2 regions of the Mangrovibacillus cuniculi genome follow, and region 2 is predicted to be linked to the other one. Evidence: riboswitches for the same ligand, from Rfam matches in the RefSeq annotation. Region 2 holds a riboswitch; the other holds the start of a gene.
What was found. Region 2 has a riboswitch for lysine ahead of G8O30_RS10755 (Na+/H+ antiporter NhaC family protein). Riboswitches for the same ligand answer to the same signal wherever they lie in the genome.
Positions count from the first base shown of each region.

Region 1: it holds a riboswitch for lysine, as region 2 does, so the genes downstream of both, G8O30_RS09375 (aspartate kinase) here and G8O30_RS10755 (Na+/H+ antiporter NhaC family protein) in region 2, are expected to answer to the same signal.

Region 1 is NZ_CP049742.1:1,811,002-1,818,452, forward strand. It holds gene sdhA (succinate dehydrogenase flavoprotein subunit) at 1-1,256, opposite strand, end outside; gene G8O30_RS09365 (succinate dehydrogenase cytochrome b558 subunit) at 1,305-1,913, opposite strand; gene G8O30_RS09370 (YslB family protein) at 2,302-2,736, shown strand; gene G8O30_RS09375 (aspartate kinase) at 3,161-4,393, opposite strand; lysine riboswitch at 4,542-4,718, opposite strand; gene uvrC (excinuclease ABC subunit UvrC) at 4,782-6,554, opposite strand; gene trxA (thioredoxin) at 6,711-7,025, opposite strand.
Region 2 is NZ_CP049742.1:2,072,694-2,080,144, reverse strand. It holds gene G8O30_RS10770 (bifunctional metallophosphatase/5'-nucleotidase) at 1-365, shown strand, start outside; gene G8O30_RS10765 (YunC family protein) at 424-726, shown strand; gene G8O30_RS10760 (HD-GYP domain-containing protein) at 925-2,022, shown strand; lysine riboswitch at 2,114-2,293, shown strand; gene G8O30_RS10755 (Na+/H+ antiporter NhaC family protein) at 2,558-4,129, shown strand; gene G8O30_RS10750 (sodium-dependent transporter) at 4,512-6,044, shown strand; gene G8O30_RS16280 (MetS family NSS transporter small subunit) at 6,044-6,151, shown strand; partial or broken gene G8O30_RS10745 (M23 family metallopeptidase) at 6,207-7,201, opposite strand; partial or broken gene lipA (lipoyl synthase) at 7,396-7,451, shown strand, end outside.

The DNA of each region.
Region 1 (7,451 bases), 260 kb from region 2:
TCTTCTGCAGTCTTATCTAGTCCTTTGATATACTTAACCGCGTTAGGTCCAGCGACCATACCACCGTAAATAGCTGATAATAGAGAGTTTGCTCCTAGTCGGTTTGCACCATGTTGTGAATAATCACATTCACCAGCAGCAAATAATCCTGGGATATTTGTCATTTGGTTATAATCTACCCAAATACCACCCATTGAATAGTGAACTGCAGGGAAGATTTTCATTGGAAGTTTTCTAGGATCATCACCCATAAACTTCTCATAAATCTCTATGATTCCGCCAAGCTTAACATCTAGTTCTTTTGGATCTTTATGAGAAAGATCTAAGTAAACCATGTTTTCGCCGTTAACACCTAGCTTTAAATCTACACACACATGGAAAATTTCACGAGTAGCAATATCACGTGGTACTAAATTTCCATAGGCAGGGTATTTTTCTTCTAAGAAATACCAAGGCTTACCGTCTTTGTAAGTCCAAACACGACCACCTTCACCACGAGCAGATTCACTCATTAAGCGTAGCTTATCGTCACCAGGAATAGCAGTTGGATGAATCTGAATAAATTCTCCATTTGCATAGTAAGCACCTTGTTGGTATACGATAGAAGCTGCAGCTCCTGTATTGATGACAGAGTTAGTTGATTTTCCGAAAATAATTCCAGGTCCACCAGTTGCCATAATAACAGCATCTGCTTTGAACGTTTTAATTTCCATCGTACGTAGATCTTGACCTACGATACCGCGTGCTACTCCTTCGTCGTCTAAAACAACCCCAAGGAATTCCCAGCCTTCATATTTAGAAACAAGACCAGCAACTTCATATCTTCTAACTTGTTCATCTAGTGCATATAACAACTGCTGCCCAGTAGTAGCACCAGCAAATGCTGTACGGTGATGCTGTGTTCCACCAAAACGACGGAAGTCTAACAACCCTTCTGGAGTACGGTTAAACATAACTCCCATACGGTCTAATAAATGAATAATTCCAGGTGCAGCTTCACACATTGCTTTTACAGGGGGCTGATTCGCTAAGAAATCTCCTCCATAAACTGTATCGTCAAAGTGTTCCCACGGAGAATCGCCTTCCCCTTTTGTATTTACCGCTCCATTTATACCACCCTGCGCACAAACTGAGTGGGAACGTTTCACCGGTACAAGTGAGAATAAATCAACTGGTGTACCAGTTTCTGCTATTTTAATCGTGGCCATTAGTCCAGCAAGTCCGCCACCTACAACGATTACTCTTTGTTTACCCAATTCTCTCACTCCCTTTTCTGACTACCAAACATTCATGCTCTCTATCTATCACACGAATGCGAAAATTGCTCTAAGTCCAACTACACTCAATATTACGAAAAGACCCATAGTTACATAAGTCGAGATTAATTGAGATTTTGGTGATAACGTTAATCCCCAACTTACCCCGAAAGACCACAATCCATTTGCAAAGTGGAAGATTGCTGCAATCACTCCGATTACATACCATACAACCATTAATGGATTACTCAAGATATTCTCCATCATTTGGAAATTAACTTCTGCTCCAAAAGCGGCAGCTACACGCGTTTCCCATACATGCCATGTGATCCAAATAACAAGTAGAACACCTGTAATTCGTTGAAAAACGAACATCCAGTTTCGAAATGTACCAAAACGAGATGTATTATTTTTCGCAGTAAATGCAATGTAAATTCCGTAAACCGCGTGGAAAAGAAGAGGAAGAAAAATGATGAAAATTTCTAATGCGTACCTAAATGGAAGACTTTCCATAAAATGCGCAGCATCATTAAATGCTTGTTCACCCTTTGTAGCAAAGTGGTTAACTACTAAGTGCTGTGTAAGAAACAGACCAACTGGAATGACTCCGAGTAAAGAGTGAATTCTACGAAGCCAAAACTCTCGATTACCAGCCATGATTTACCCCCTATTGTTCAGCAATTCTCAATCCCTACTAGAAATATTCCCCTCTTAATCTAGTAAAACGAGCGTTGAGATGAAGCCATTTTCTTTGTCATGTTCATTGTACTCCCACTTGCTGGTACCGTCAAGAAAACGTATACATAAAATAATTATTATGTGCTAACTATTTTTAATATACTGATAACATATTATTTAATTGAAAAACCTTATCAATTATGAGGCTATATCACAAATTTTATATCTTACTAAAATGAGTATTCATTCACAAACATATCTTTCCATAGTCTAGAGCATATTCCCTATTTATTTCTTCCAATAAGTTATGGCTTAAGCTTAAAACACATATCGTGTATACTATGGTTGGAAGAGAGGGGCATATACAATGACAGTAGAAGAAAAACAAGAGGTTACCTCGCATCAAGTTTCTACTTTTGGAGTAGAATTACTTCGCGACGTTTTATTACCTGAAATCTTAGGTAAACACTCGGAAGAAGTAATGTATTGGTCTGGAAAACATCTAGCAAGAAAATTCCCCGTAGCAGACGAAGCAGAATTGGTCTCATTTTTTCATGAAGCAACTTGGGGATATTTAACAAAACAATCCGAAAGTCGAACGGGTGTTGTTTTTGAATGTTCAGGTGAATACATAGAAAAGAGACTTTCCTTAAAGGAGACACCGTCCTTCTCGTTAGAAGCGGGTTTCTTAGCGTTGCAGGTCGAGCAACAAGTGAAACGAAGAACAGAATCAACGTATACGATTGAAAAGCGCAAGAAAAAAGTAACATTCACGTTGAAGTGGGAAGAATTCGTTAAATAAATTTCTTTCTTACATAAGAAAAGTACATAATGCTTGTACATAACACAAAAGGTACATTCAAAAAAACGAATGTACCTTTTGTGCGTCGAATTTTAATTTATAAAACTGCAGAATTAGCAACTTTGTAGATTATAACTTTGGGATTGGAGCGGAAGGGGGCGACTCCTACAGGAAAGGTGGGTTACTGAGACCCCCCAGGAGCGTTCGCAAAGTGATGCCGTGTCCAGCTGCAGGTGCGCAACCGCTCGGAAAAGTCCAAAAGCCCTCCGGTGGCTGAAGAGCTGCCTCCTCGGTCTTCCAAACTTTTCTGCCGCGGCTGAACGCGCGCCTTTCGCTTTTCGTAGTGGAAAGCGTCCCCCTGCAGCGGAAATCCCTGTGCAGTCACTTTTGGCTTTAGCCCCGGAATTTTTAAATTTTATTTAATTCATACTGTCTCTTCCACAAACATATCTAATCCGAATGCAGTATGTAACACTCCTGCAGCTCGAAGCATGTCGTGCTCATCAATAACAGTAGATACTTTAATTTCAGATGTACTAACCATCTTAATCACCATGCCATTTTCCGTTAACACATCAAACATTTGTGCAGCAACTCCAGGATTGGATGCCATACCAGAACCAACGATAGACACTTTTGCTAAACCAGATTCTAATTCTAATCCTGTAAATCCAATTTCATTCTCAGCAGTTTTCAGAATCGACTGCACTTCTTCAAGGTCTTCTGACTTGATAGAGAAAGAAACACTCGCTTCTTCTTTTTCTGTTAAACTCTGAATAATGATATCAACATTGATGAAATGTTTTGCTAACAAACTAAAGATGGAGGAAATTCCACTCCACTGAGCTTTAGGTCCTCTCACTGTTACACGAGTAATATCTTTTTCAAACGCTACCCCACGAACGACTAAATTCTGTTCCATTTCCGCTTCCTCCTTAATCTTCGTTCCTTCTTCTTCCACCATACTAGATCTAACTTCTAACGTTACATCGTAGTTCTTTGCATATTCCACTGCTCTTGGATGTAAAACGCCCGCACCAAGATGAGCTAGTTCTAACATTTCATCATACGAAATTTGACTTAATTTACGTGCTTTTGCAACATATCTAGGATCGGTTGTGTAAACGCCGGTAACATCTGTATAAATGTCACACCTGTCAGCTTCTAGTGCTGCAGCCAGTGCAACTGCTGTTGTATCCGAACCACCACGTCCTAATGTAGTTAATTCCGCTTGTTCCGTCATCCCTTGGAAACCAGCTACAACTACCACTTTCCCTTCCTTTAGAGCATTTTGTATACGGATTGGCTCAATTGAGGAAATTCGAGCATTACCATGTACCGCCTCTGTTCGCATACCTGCTTGCCATCCCGTGAAAGAAATCGCATCTTGGTCCATTTGTTGCAATGCCATTGTTAGTAAGGAAATTGTCACTTGCTCCCCTGTCATTAGAAGCATATCCATTTCTCTTTTCGAAGGTTGGTCTGTAATTTGTTGTGCTAGCGATACCAGTTCATCTGTTGTCTTTCCCATCGCAGACACAACAACTACTACGTCATGACCATTTTGTTTTTCTTGTATTACTCTACGTGCCACATTTTGGATTCTTTCTACAGACCCAACAGAAGTTCCGCCAAACTTTTGAACAATAAGTCCCATTATTTCTCCTCCTCGATACTTTCCCATCTCATTTCAACCGTGCTAACGTTTTTATAAACAAAGGGTACTAAAATTATCCTGGTCACTTCCCAATAGAAAAGGCCATGAGTATGCGCTACTCATGGCCTGAATGATAAAATCTATTGTCAGGTGTGATAGCACTCCAAGGTCAGCCCTTGACAGTAAATAGCTTATTCAGCGTTTTACCAGAAACAGTAGTGATAAGTTCTTTGTTTCTTCGGCGATCATGCCTTTCCCTGTTTTTCTTCGAAGCTTATCCTTCTCCAAACAAGTACTTTTCATTTCTCGCACCTCTATCTACACAAATGTGTAAATGTTATATGAAATTTGTGTTTGATTATAGCACGGATAAAATTAACTGACAATGCTAATCCTGAAGTTTCTCAAAAACTTTTTCTGCAACATTTGTAGGCAGTCCTGCTCGCTGTAAATCTTCTAAAGTCGCTTCCTTCATTTTCTTAATGGATCCAAAGGTTTTTAGGAGCTGCTTTTTACGAGTTGGTCCCACACCTGGAATATCGTCTAGGATAGATTGAAATGCTGATTTACCTCGAACTTGTCGGTGAAAAGTAATCGCAAATCGATGCACTTCATCTTGTATACGTTGAAGTAAATAAAACGCTTGGCTGTTTCTATCCAAGGGTACAATTTCTAATGGGTTTCCAAACAATAATTGAGAAGTTTGATGTTTATCATCTTTGGCTAGCCCAGCAATAGGAATCCAGAGCCCTAACTCATCTTCTATTACTTCTCGTGCAGCTTCGATTTGTCCTTTCCCACCATCAATTAGGATTAAATCAGGCAAGGGTTTTTCTTCTTTTAAAAGCCTAGAGTACCTTCTTCGAACAACTTCTCGCATAGAACCGTAATCATCTGGCCCTTCCACCGTTTTAATTTTAAATTTTCTATAATCACTCTTTGCTGGTTTACCATCTAAAAATACAATCATAGCAGAAACAGCATCAGAACCTTGGATATTAGAATTATCAAATGCTTCAATTCGGGTTGGTGTTGCAATACCCATTTTTTCACCAAGTGTGTCTATTGCTTTAATCGTTCGTTCCTCATCTCGCTCAATAAGAGAGAATTTATCAGATAGAGCACCTTGTGCATTTTTAATCGCAAGTTCCACCAGTTCTTTTTTCTTCCCAATTTGCGGTTGAACTATTTTTACTTCCATAAACTTCTCCGCAAGCTCTTTATCAATTGTTTTAGGAAGATAGATCTCTTTAGGCTTAATATGATTTGCTTTTGTGTAGAATTGACCTAAAAATGTTAAGAATTCAGATTCTGGCTCATCATATATCGGAAAAACAGAAACATCTCTTTCAATGAGCTTTCCTTGTCTAACAAAGAATACTTGTACACACATCCATCCTTTGTCGACCGCAAAACCAAATACATCACGATCTACTAAGTCTGTCATCGTCATTTTTTGTTTCTCCATTGTTGCCTCTATATGCACAATTTGGTCACGATATTCTTTTGCTCGTTCGAACTCTAAATTTTCCGCTGCTGATTGCATTTTGGTTTGTAGTTCTTTTTTAATTTCTGTATGCCCACCATTCAGAAACCTTGCAATTTCATCAATCATAGATTTGTATGTTGTTTGTTCTACGTCTTTTACACAAGGAGCTAAACATTGACCAATATGATAATACAAACAAACCTTATCTGGTAGTGTAGTACACTTACGAAGTGGATATAGTCTGTCTAATAACTTTTTTGTTTCATTAGCGGATTGCGCATTTGGGTATGGTCCGAAGTATCGTGCCTTATCTTTTTTTACCTTCCGTGTTGTAACTAGTCTAGGATGTCGTTCATTGGTAATTTTTATAAAAGGATAGCTTTTGTCGTCCTTTAACATAATGTTATAACGAGGATCGTACTTTTTAATTAAGTTCATTTCTAGTATTAGTGCTTCAATATCAGAAGAGACCATAATGTATTCAAAATCTTCTATTTCACTAACCAGTCGTTGCGTCTTTCCATCGTGACTTCCTGTGAAATAAGATCTAACTCTGTTCTTTAATACTTTGGCTTTCCCAACATATATAACCGTTCCCTGACGATCCTTCATGAGGTAGCAACCTGGTTGATCAGGAAGAATCGCTAATTTATTTTTCAGGTGTTCATTCACAAAACTCACCTCTTCATTACCAAATATATGTTCTTATATTGTGCCTGATTTAGTGGATTTTCACAATAGGATTTGGTTGCCTACTATTTTTTACTAACTAAAATAAACAGAAAGAAAAAGCTACTAGAAGCAAATGCCCCTAGTAGCTTTTTTGAATTATGCGTGTTTAGAAACAAGTTCCGCTAATGCTTCTTTTGGTTGATAACCAATAACTTTATCAACGATTTCGCCATCCTTCATAAGGATTAACGTTGGAATACTCATAACACCATACTTCCCTGCAGTTTCTTGGTTTTCGTCTACATCGACTTTTACGATTTTAACTTTTTCACCAAGTTCCGCATCTAATTCTTCTAGTACTGGAGCGATCATTTTACAAGGTCCACACCAAGGTGCCCAGAAATCCGCTAGTACTAAACCTTCGTTTGTTTCTGTTGTGAATGTTTGATCCGTTGCATTTGTAATTGCCATTTTACGTTACCTCCTTGAATTGAAACTGGTTACAGTATACCATTATTTTTTTTTCCTATGCGACAATTTTGCTCACATTTTGTAACCACTATCTTAAAGTCTTCATGTTACTTTACCCGTTTTTTTATTAGTTTAAGCATTGTTAAGTAGAAATGCTAGATAAGTGCTCCGCGACATTTTGTTGCTTAGACTAAGCAAAGAGCAGGCCACTTCACGTGGCCAACGCCTAGTTGTCGCGTCGTTAAACCGTAGTCATTAGAGGGCACTACGCTAAGAGCAGGCCACTTCACGTGGCCAACGCCTAGTTGTCGCCGTAAATCTTAGACATTAGAGGGCACTACGCTAAGGGCAGGCCACATCACGTGGCCAACGCCTAGTTGTCGCGTCACGCGACAAAAAGAAGATGAAGCATCAATTGATACTTCA
Region 2 (7,451 bases):
TACATCAACTTTTACCTCATCCGATAAACTATGTAACAGTAGAAGTGACTGGTAGTGAATTAAAAGCTATTTATCAAAAGTGCCAGGATCAATCACTACAACATTTTCCTTTAAAGGGACTAGGTTTCCGCGGGACGATAATGGGAGCATTTCATATAGAAGGAATGGGAGTAGGGAGTGATGGGAGAACGCTTATCACTAATGGAAATCTGGTACGTGATGATTCCATCTATACTATATCCACACTAGATGTGTTCACTTTTGGCCCCTTTTTTCCTGAAATAAAAGAAGCAGTAAAAAAGAGATATTATATGCCAGAATTTATGCGAGATGTTTTAGAGAAGTTTCTTACCACTTCTAGATGAACCAACTTCTTCGTTTTGTCATAGTGTATATAGAATGACAATAACAGGAGGTACGAAGATGGTAACCATTACTCCCATGACAATTGATGGTCATTCTTTTGTCGCTACTACGGTCCTATTGCCGAAAACAACGCTCCTAGTAGTTAGTAATGATAACGGCTATATCATGTGTGGAGCATTAGACGTTGGATTATTAAATGAAAAGCTAGCAGATAGAAAAGTAATTGCTGGAAGAGCAGTTGGTGTAAAAACCATTGAACAATTATTAAATGCTCCTTTAGAATCTGTTACATTTGAAGCTGAATCAAGAGGAATAAGTGCAGGTATGATTGGGAAAGATGCTTTGGTTAAAATGGTGTGAAAAAACGCTCTCCTTCTAGCGACGGAGAGCGTTTCCTTTTTTAAGGATAAAAATAGTTGGAAAGAAGTATTTGCCAGAATTAATAAAAAAATTACCAAAACGCCCTTTATTAATATAGTTTGCTTATATATAATAAAGAAACTTAGTAAACTTTGTCGTATTTTGTAAAAATATACATGTACTCTTAGGGAGTTTAATATGAGACTTATTTCAACTAAAATTTTGTCACCTGGTATGCAATTAGCACACCCTATTTACAACGAAAAAGGACAAGTACTTTTAAATAAAGATGTTATGTTAACAGAAAGACTAGTAAGGCGATTGAGAGAATTGAATGTTAAGTACGTATACATTCAGGATCAATTATCGCAAGACATAGAAGTAAAAGAAACGATATCATCATCTATTAGATTAGAAGCAGTACAAACGATAGAATCTACTTTTTTATCTCTTCAACAAGAGAACTTATCAGAGAAAAGCTTTCTGTTAGATAAAGATTCATCCAAGTTTAAGGGGATTATACGGACGTTGCTTTCTGAAATAAAAAGTAATCCAGACCTGTTAACTATTCTATCTGATGTTTACACATATGATTCTTATATCTTCCAACATTCGTTTAATGTGACGTTATACACGTTAGCACTTGGAATGGAACTAGGATTATCCATGGAAGAATTAGAGACACTAGGATTAGGTGCTATCCTTCATGATATAGGTAAGATTATGGTAGATGAAGATGTATTATTGAAGCCAGGTAGGTTATCTGATCATGAATTCGAACAGATAAAGAAACATGCAAATCATGGGTTTGATATATTAAGGCAACTTCATACCGTACCGTTAATTGTTGCACATTGTGCTTTTCAACACCATGAAAGGTTAAATGGCACCGGATATCCAAGAGGCTTAAAAGGGAATGAAATGCATTTATATGCTAAAATCATTGCTGTTGCCGATGTTTTTGATGCTGTTACATCTAACCGAGTCTATAGAAATGCGATGTTGCCTCATGAAGGGTTAGAAATTCTTTATTCTGGTGCTGGTACGTTGTTTGATCAAACAATCATTGAAGCATTTAGGAGAGCAATTGCCATCTATCCTAATGGAATGGTTGTAAAATTAAGTGATCAGCGTGTAGGGATTGTTTGTGGACAAAATGTTGGATTTACAGAACGGCCAATTGTAAAAATTATTGAACAAAGTGGGATGAAAGTAGAACAGCCTTATGAAATAAATCTTAAGAAAGAATTATCGGTCGTGATTAAAGAATGTCAGTTAGAATATATGGAAAGTTAAGAATACCACAATAGTACCAATTCTAGTCTTGCTAGTTTACTAGAATTATGTTACTGTTTATTCGACATGAAAATATAACGCCAAACCAGTCCGGTGGGGTAGAGGAGCAGATCGAAAGAGTAAAACGTGTGAGGATGACAACTGTGATCACGTTTAAAAGGACGATTTGCCGAAGTAGTAAAAGGAGTCACGACTTTTACTACTGGGGTTGCCTTAAATAAGGGTAACACTGTCATTATAGGGAATCCTATAATGGGGAGCTACAGATCGAGATGGAGGAATATAACATTACATAAAGTAATGGTAGGTTCTCTATCCTATCATTACTTTTTTTGTTACGTGATTAGTAACAACTCATGGTTGACCACGTGATGTGGCCTGTACTTACCTGAGTATCCTTATTATTTGTTACTATTGGAAAAGACTTTATAGATTATGTTAAAAAACATATTCAGTTGAGTGTTTTTATTTCTCCGTAATTCGTTTCAACAGTTCCCCCATGTCCATTTAATATGTTCTATGGGAGGAAAAGAAAATGGAAGCAAGTTTGTTTTCGTTGTTACCACCAGTGGTAGCAATTGTAATGGTTATTTTAACAAGGAGAGTATTACTCTCACTTGGTGTAGGGATTATTTTAAGTGCTTTGCTTTTAGAGAACTTTAATCCTATTGATTCTTTTGTTTTAATCTATGAAAAGGTTAGAGGGATTATTTTTGATGAAGGCTTTGCCTTAAATACATGGAATATGTATATTGTCTTCTTCTTATTGATTTTAGGAATTATCACGGCACTTTTATCTATTTCAGGTGGAAGCAGAGCATTTGGAGAATGGGCTTTGCAACGAGTAAAAACACGTGCTGGAGCACAAGTGATGACAGCTATTCTCGGTGTATTAGTTTTTATTGATGATTATTTTAATTCCTTAGCTGTTGGTCAAGTTGCTCGTCCAGTTACGGATCGTCACAAAGTTTCACGTGCTAAATTAGCATACATTCTAGATTCTACTGCTGCACCAATTTGTGTAGTGTCACCAATCTCTAGTTGGGGTGCTTATATTATTGGACTGATTGGAACAGTACTAGTTGCACAAGAAGTGACAGACGTTTCAGCTTTCTCCGCTTTTATGCAAATGATACCGATGAACCTATATGTTTGGGCAGCAATGATTCTTGTTTTTGTTGTGGCTCTTAGAAATCTTAATTTTGGTTCTATGGCAAAACACGAAAATCGCGCGATGCAAACGGGAGAATTATTAGATCCTGAAAAGCCAGCTGCTGGTGAAATGAAAGTGGATCTACCAGTAAGTCCTAAAGGTAAAGTAATGGACTTAGTTGCACCAATTATTGCTCTTGTTATTGGTGTAGTTGTAGCAATGTTAATAACTGGAGCTCAAGCAGTAGATGGACCATTTGATCTTTTAGCTACATTTGAGAACACAGATGTTGCTGGTTCTCTATTATATGGCGGTATTTTTGGATTAGTTGTAACAGTTCTAATGGCTCTACGTCACGTTGGTAGCGGTGAAGTAGATGGTCGTATTATTGGTAAAGGTGTTTGGAGCGGTATTCAATCCATGTTACCTGCTATCTACATTCTATTCTTTGCATGGACAATCGTAGGGTTAATAGAAGATTTAAAAACAGGCGAATACTTAGCTGGGTTAGTGCAACAAGCTAACTTACCAATTGAGCTGTTACCAGTAATGGTCTTCATCGTTGCAGGTGTCATTGCTTTTTCAACAGGTACATCATGGGGATCATTTGGTATCCTACTACCAATTGCTGGCCAGATTGCTGCAGCGACAGACATCTCTATTCTTTTACCAGCAATGGCAGCGGTTCTTGCGGGAGCGGTTTTTGGAGATCACTGTTCACCAATTTCTGATACTAGTATTTTATCTTCCACAGGTGCAAGTAGTAATCACATTGACCATGTGATGACACAGCTTCCATACGCTTTATTAGCAGCATTTGTTTCTATCATTGGGTATATTGTGATGGGATACACTAGTAGTGTAATTGCAGGCGTGGTAGTGGTATTAGTAGGTTTAGCTATTGCGATACTTATTTTAGAAAGAGTGACAAAATCACAAACAGTTACTTCATAAATAAATAAAAGAGAATGCCAATAACGGCATTCTCTTTTATTTATTTATCGAGCTATCAATGAATGGTATAGAATCGTATAACATCTGTACTAGGTAGTATTTCACTATTGTTGGGAGAAGAGGATACGTAATATAAGTGACGAACAAGATAGATATTGTAAGTTATCAACAGGTGTGGTCTAAAATGTAAAGTTAAAATTTGGATAAAAAATAAAAGAAAACACTTACATTATCAATTGCGAAAATATGCCTACATTTTTTCTGACTTTTTTAAAAATTATAGTTTACACAAGTGATACGAGCCTATATACTAAACCATAGAAATCATTAAATTGTCAGAAAAATTAAACAAGTCCAACAAAGGACGGATAAGGAGGATAAGATGGAGACAAGAGCCCAATGGGGAACACGAGCAGGATTTATTATGGCAGCGGTGGGATCAGCAATTGGTCTAGGTAATATTTGGCGTTTTCCAGCAGTAGCGTATGAAAATGGAGGAGGCGCATTCTTCATTCCATACTTATTCGCCTTGTTAACAGCAGGAATTCCACTTTTAATCTTAGAATTCACAATGGGTCATAAATACAGAGGATCAGCACCACTTACGTATGCAAGACTAAATAAGAAAACAGAATGGCTAGGATGGTGGGCAGTACTAGTAGCATTTGTTATTTCTACTTACTATTCTGTTATTATTGCATGGGCGATGAGATATAGCTTATTCTCCTTGAACCAATCATGGGGTTCAGATACACAAGGTTTTTTATTCGGTGACTTTTTAAAAATTACCGATTCACCTGGAGCAGCAGAAAGTTTTTCATTAGTACCGGGAATTTTAGTACCACTAATATTAGTATGGGTGATTACACTAGGAATCCTAGTAAAAGGTGTTAAAAAAGGTATTGAAGTTGCCAACCGTGTCTTTATTCCATTATTAGTTGTTTTATTTTTAATTATTGTTGTTAGAGCTTTAACTTTACCTGGCGCATTAGAAGGACTTAACGCATTCTTCCAACCTAATTTTGAAGTGATTGCTCAGCCAAGTGTATGGGTAGCTGCTTATGGTCAGATATTCTTTAGTTTATCGATTGCTTTTGCCATTATGATTACGTACTCATCCTACTTACCAAAGAAATCTGATATTACAAATAATGCATTTATTACCGGTTTTGCAAACTCAGGCTTTGAATTATTAGCAGGTATTGGGGTGTTTGCAGCTCTTGGGTTTATGGCTGCGCAAGCAAACTTACCAGTTTCAGAAGTTGTAGCTGGAGGCGTAGGATTAGCATTTGTAGTATTTCCACAAATCATCAATGAAATGCCATTCTTAAGTGGACTTTTCGGATTTACATTCTTCGCGTGTTTAGTACTTGCGGGGTTAACATCACTTATGTCAATAACAGAAACATACGTTGCGGCTTTATCGGAGAAATTCCAAATTTCTCGTACAAAAGCTGTTTTAGTAGGTGGTGGGGCTGCGGCCTTTTTATCTCTACTGTTTGCAACTAGAGGTGGACTATACTTCTTAGATAATGCAGATTACTTTATTAACCAATTTGGTGTTGCATTCATTGGATTAGTAGAAGTCATTGTTATCGCGTGGGTACTTAGAAAACTTGGAGTATTCCAAAATCACGCAAACGCTGTTTCTGATATTCAACTGGGTGCATGGTGGAAAATTTGCTTAGGCGTTATCACACCTGTTGTCTTAGGATACATGATGGTAATGTTATTTAAACAAAACCTACTTCGTGAGTTTGATACAGCTACAGGGAACTACGAAGGATACTCTAACTTATTTATCTTATTCGGTGGATGGACGGTTGCATCTCTTGCTATAGTTGGAGGATTCTTATTCACACTGAAGAAATGGAATTCAAATACACAGACAGATGAATACAAGGAGGTAGGATAATGACTGGTTCTGCTGTAGTAATGATGGTAGTCGGAATGGTTTTAATCTGGGGGGGATTTGCTGCTAGTATTGCAAATGCAGTAGTTAAATCTAAGCAAAACGCATAAAAAGTTGGCTGCTTCGGCGGCCAACTTTTTTATATGTGGTAGAAGTAAACGAGTTCTAGTTTTTTGGGTCGCCTTGTCTTTCCCATAAGCGTAAGTGGGGGTAGGATCAAATGACCACTCAGAAAAACCGTTATCTTTATACATTCCATAATGCAAATGAGGAGGGAATTTTCCAGATGTCCCAGGAGGACCGTAACCAGTACTACCTACTCCACCAATAATCTGCCCTGGTTTCACGGCTTGTCCCACCTGAAGTCCTTCTGCAAAACCATTTAAGTGAGCGAAATAATGATAATTGTTATGAATGTCACGGATACCAATTCGCCATCCTCCATATCTATTCCAACCTTTCATTTCAATAACGCCATACGTGGTAGCCCTTACAGGAACACTGTAATCAGCGAAAATGTCTGTACCTTCGTGAATTCTTCTGCCACCCCAACCTCTTGCATCCCCCCATGTATTGCGATAACTATAGTTAAATCGCTTTGGAAGGGGGAAAGCAGTTGCATCTAAATCAAGTGTCTGAAATGTACTATACATCTTTGCTAGAGACATAACTATTCCAACTGATCGGTCACGTTGATAATAATCCCACACGCCAATACGGAAATCATCTTCTCTAAAACCATAAGAAGATAAAAAAGTAGCTAGAGCACTTAATACATCCGTATTTGATTTCATTGAAGCTTTTCCATCACCGTCACCATCTACACCTTTTCCTTGAAAGTAAGCGATGGAAGTAGGCGATTCATCTTCTAGATTAGGATTGGTCATTCCCACCCATTCTTCTTTTGTGTAATAAACGCCAATAATTCCTTCAGGATTTGGCACGTCTGGACGAGCGTATCTTACGTTTCTCTCGTATTGATCGACAGCGGCTAGAAAATACCACGGTACTCCAGAAATACTTTCTGTTGCCTTATAAAGTTCCATACGCTTTTCATAAATTTGTTCTTGTGTTAATTCCGATAATTCACTTGCATGCGTTATACCTGCACTATAGAAAAGCGAAGTTGCGAGACAGACGCTTAGTAAAATTTTCTTCATGGTGTTCCCCCTTTAACTAGATAAGTTCTCTACATTTTTTTATCTTGTATCTAGTTTTACCTGTTTATTTATTTTCTCCCTATCAAATGTTGGTAACTACAGTTTAACTGCTTGTTTAAAGCTTTTTACTGTGATAAAGTGGCTAGAGAGTAACTCGTCAGAAGGCGAAAACGTAGAGATGGGGTTGTTCGCAATTGAGTACGAAAGAAGAACATTTACGTAAACCGGATTGGTTAAAAATAAAGCTAAA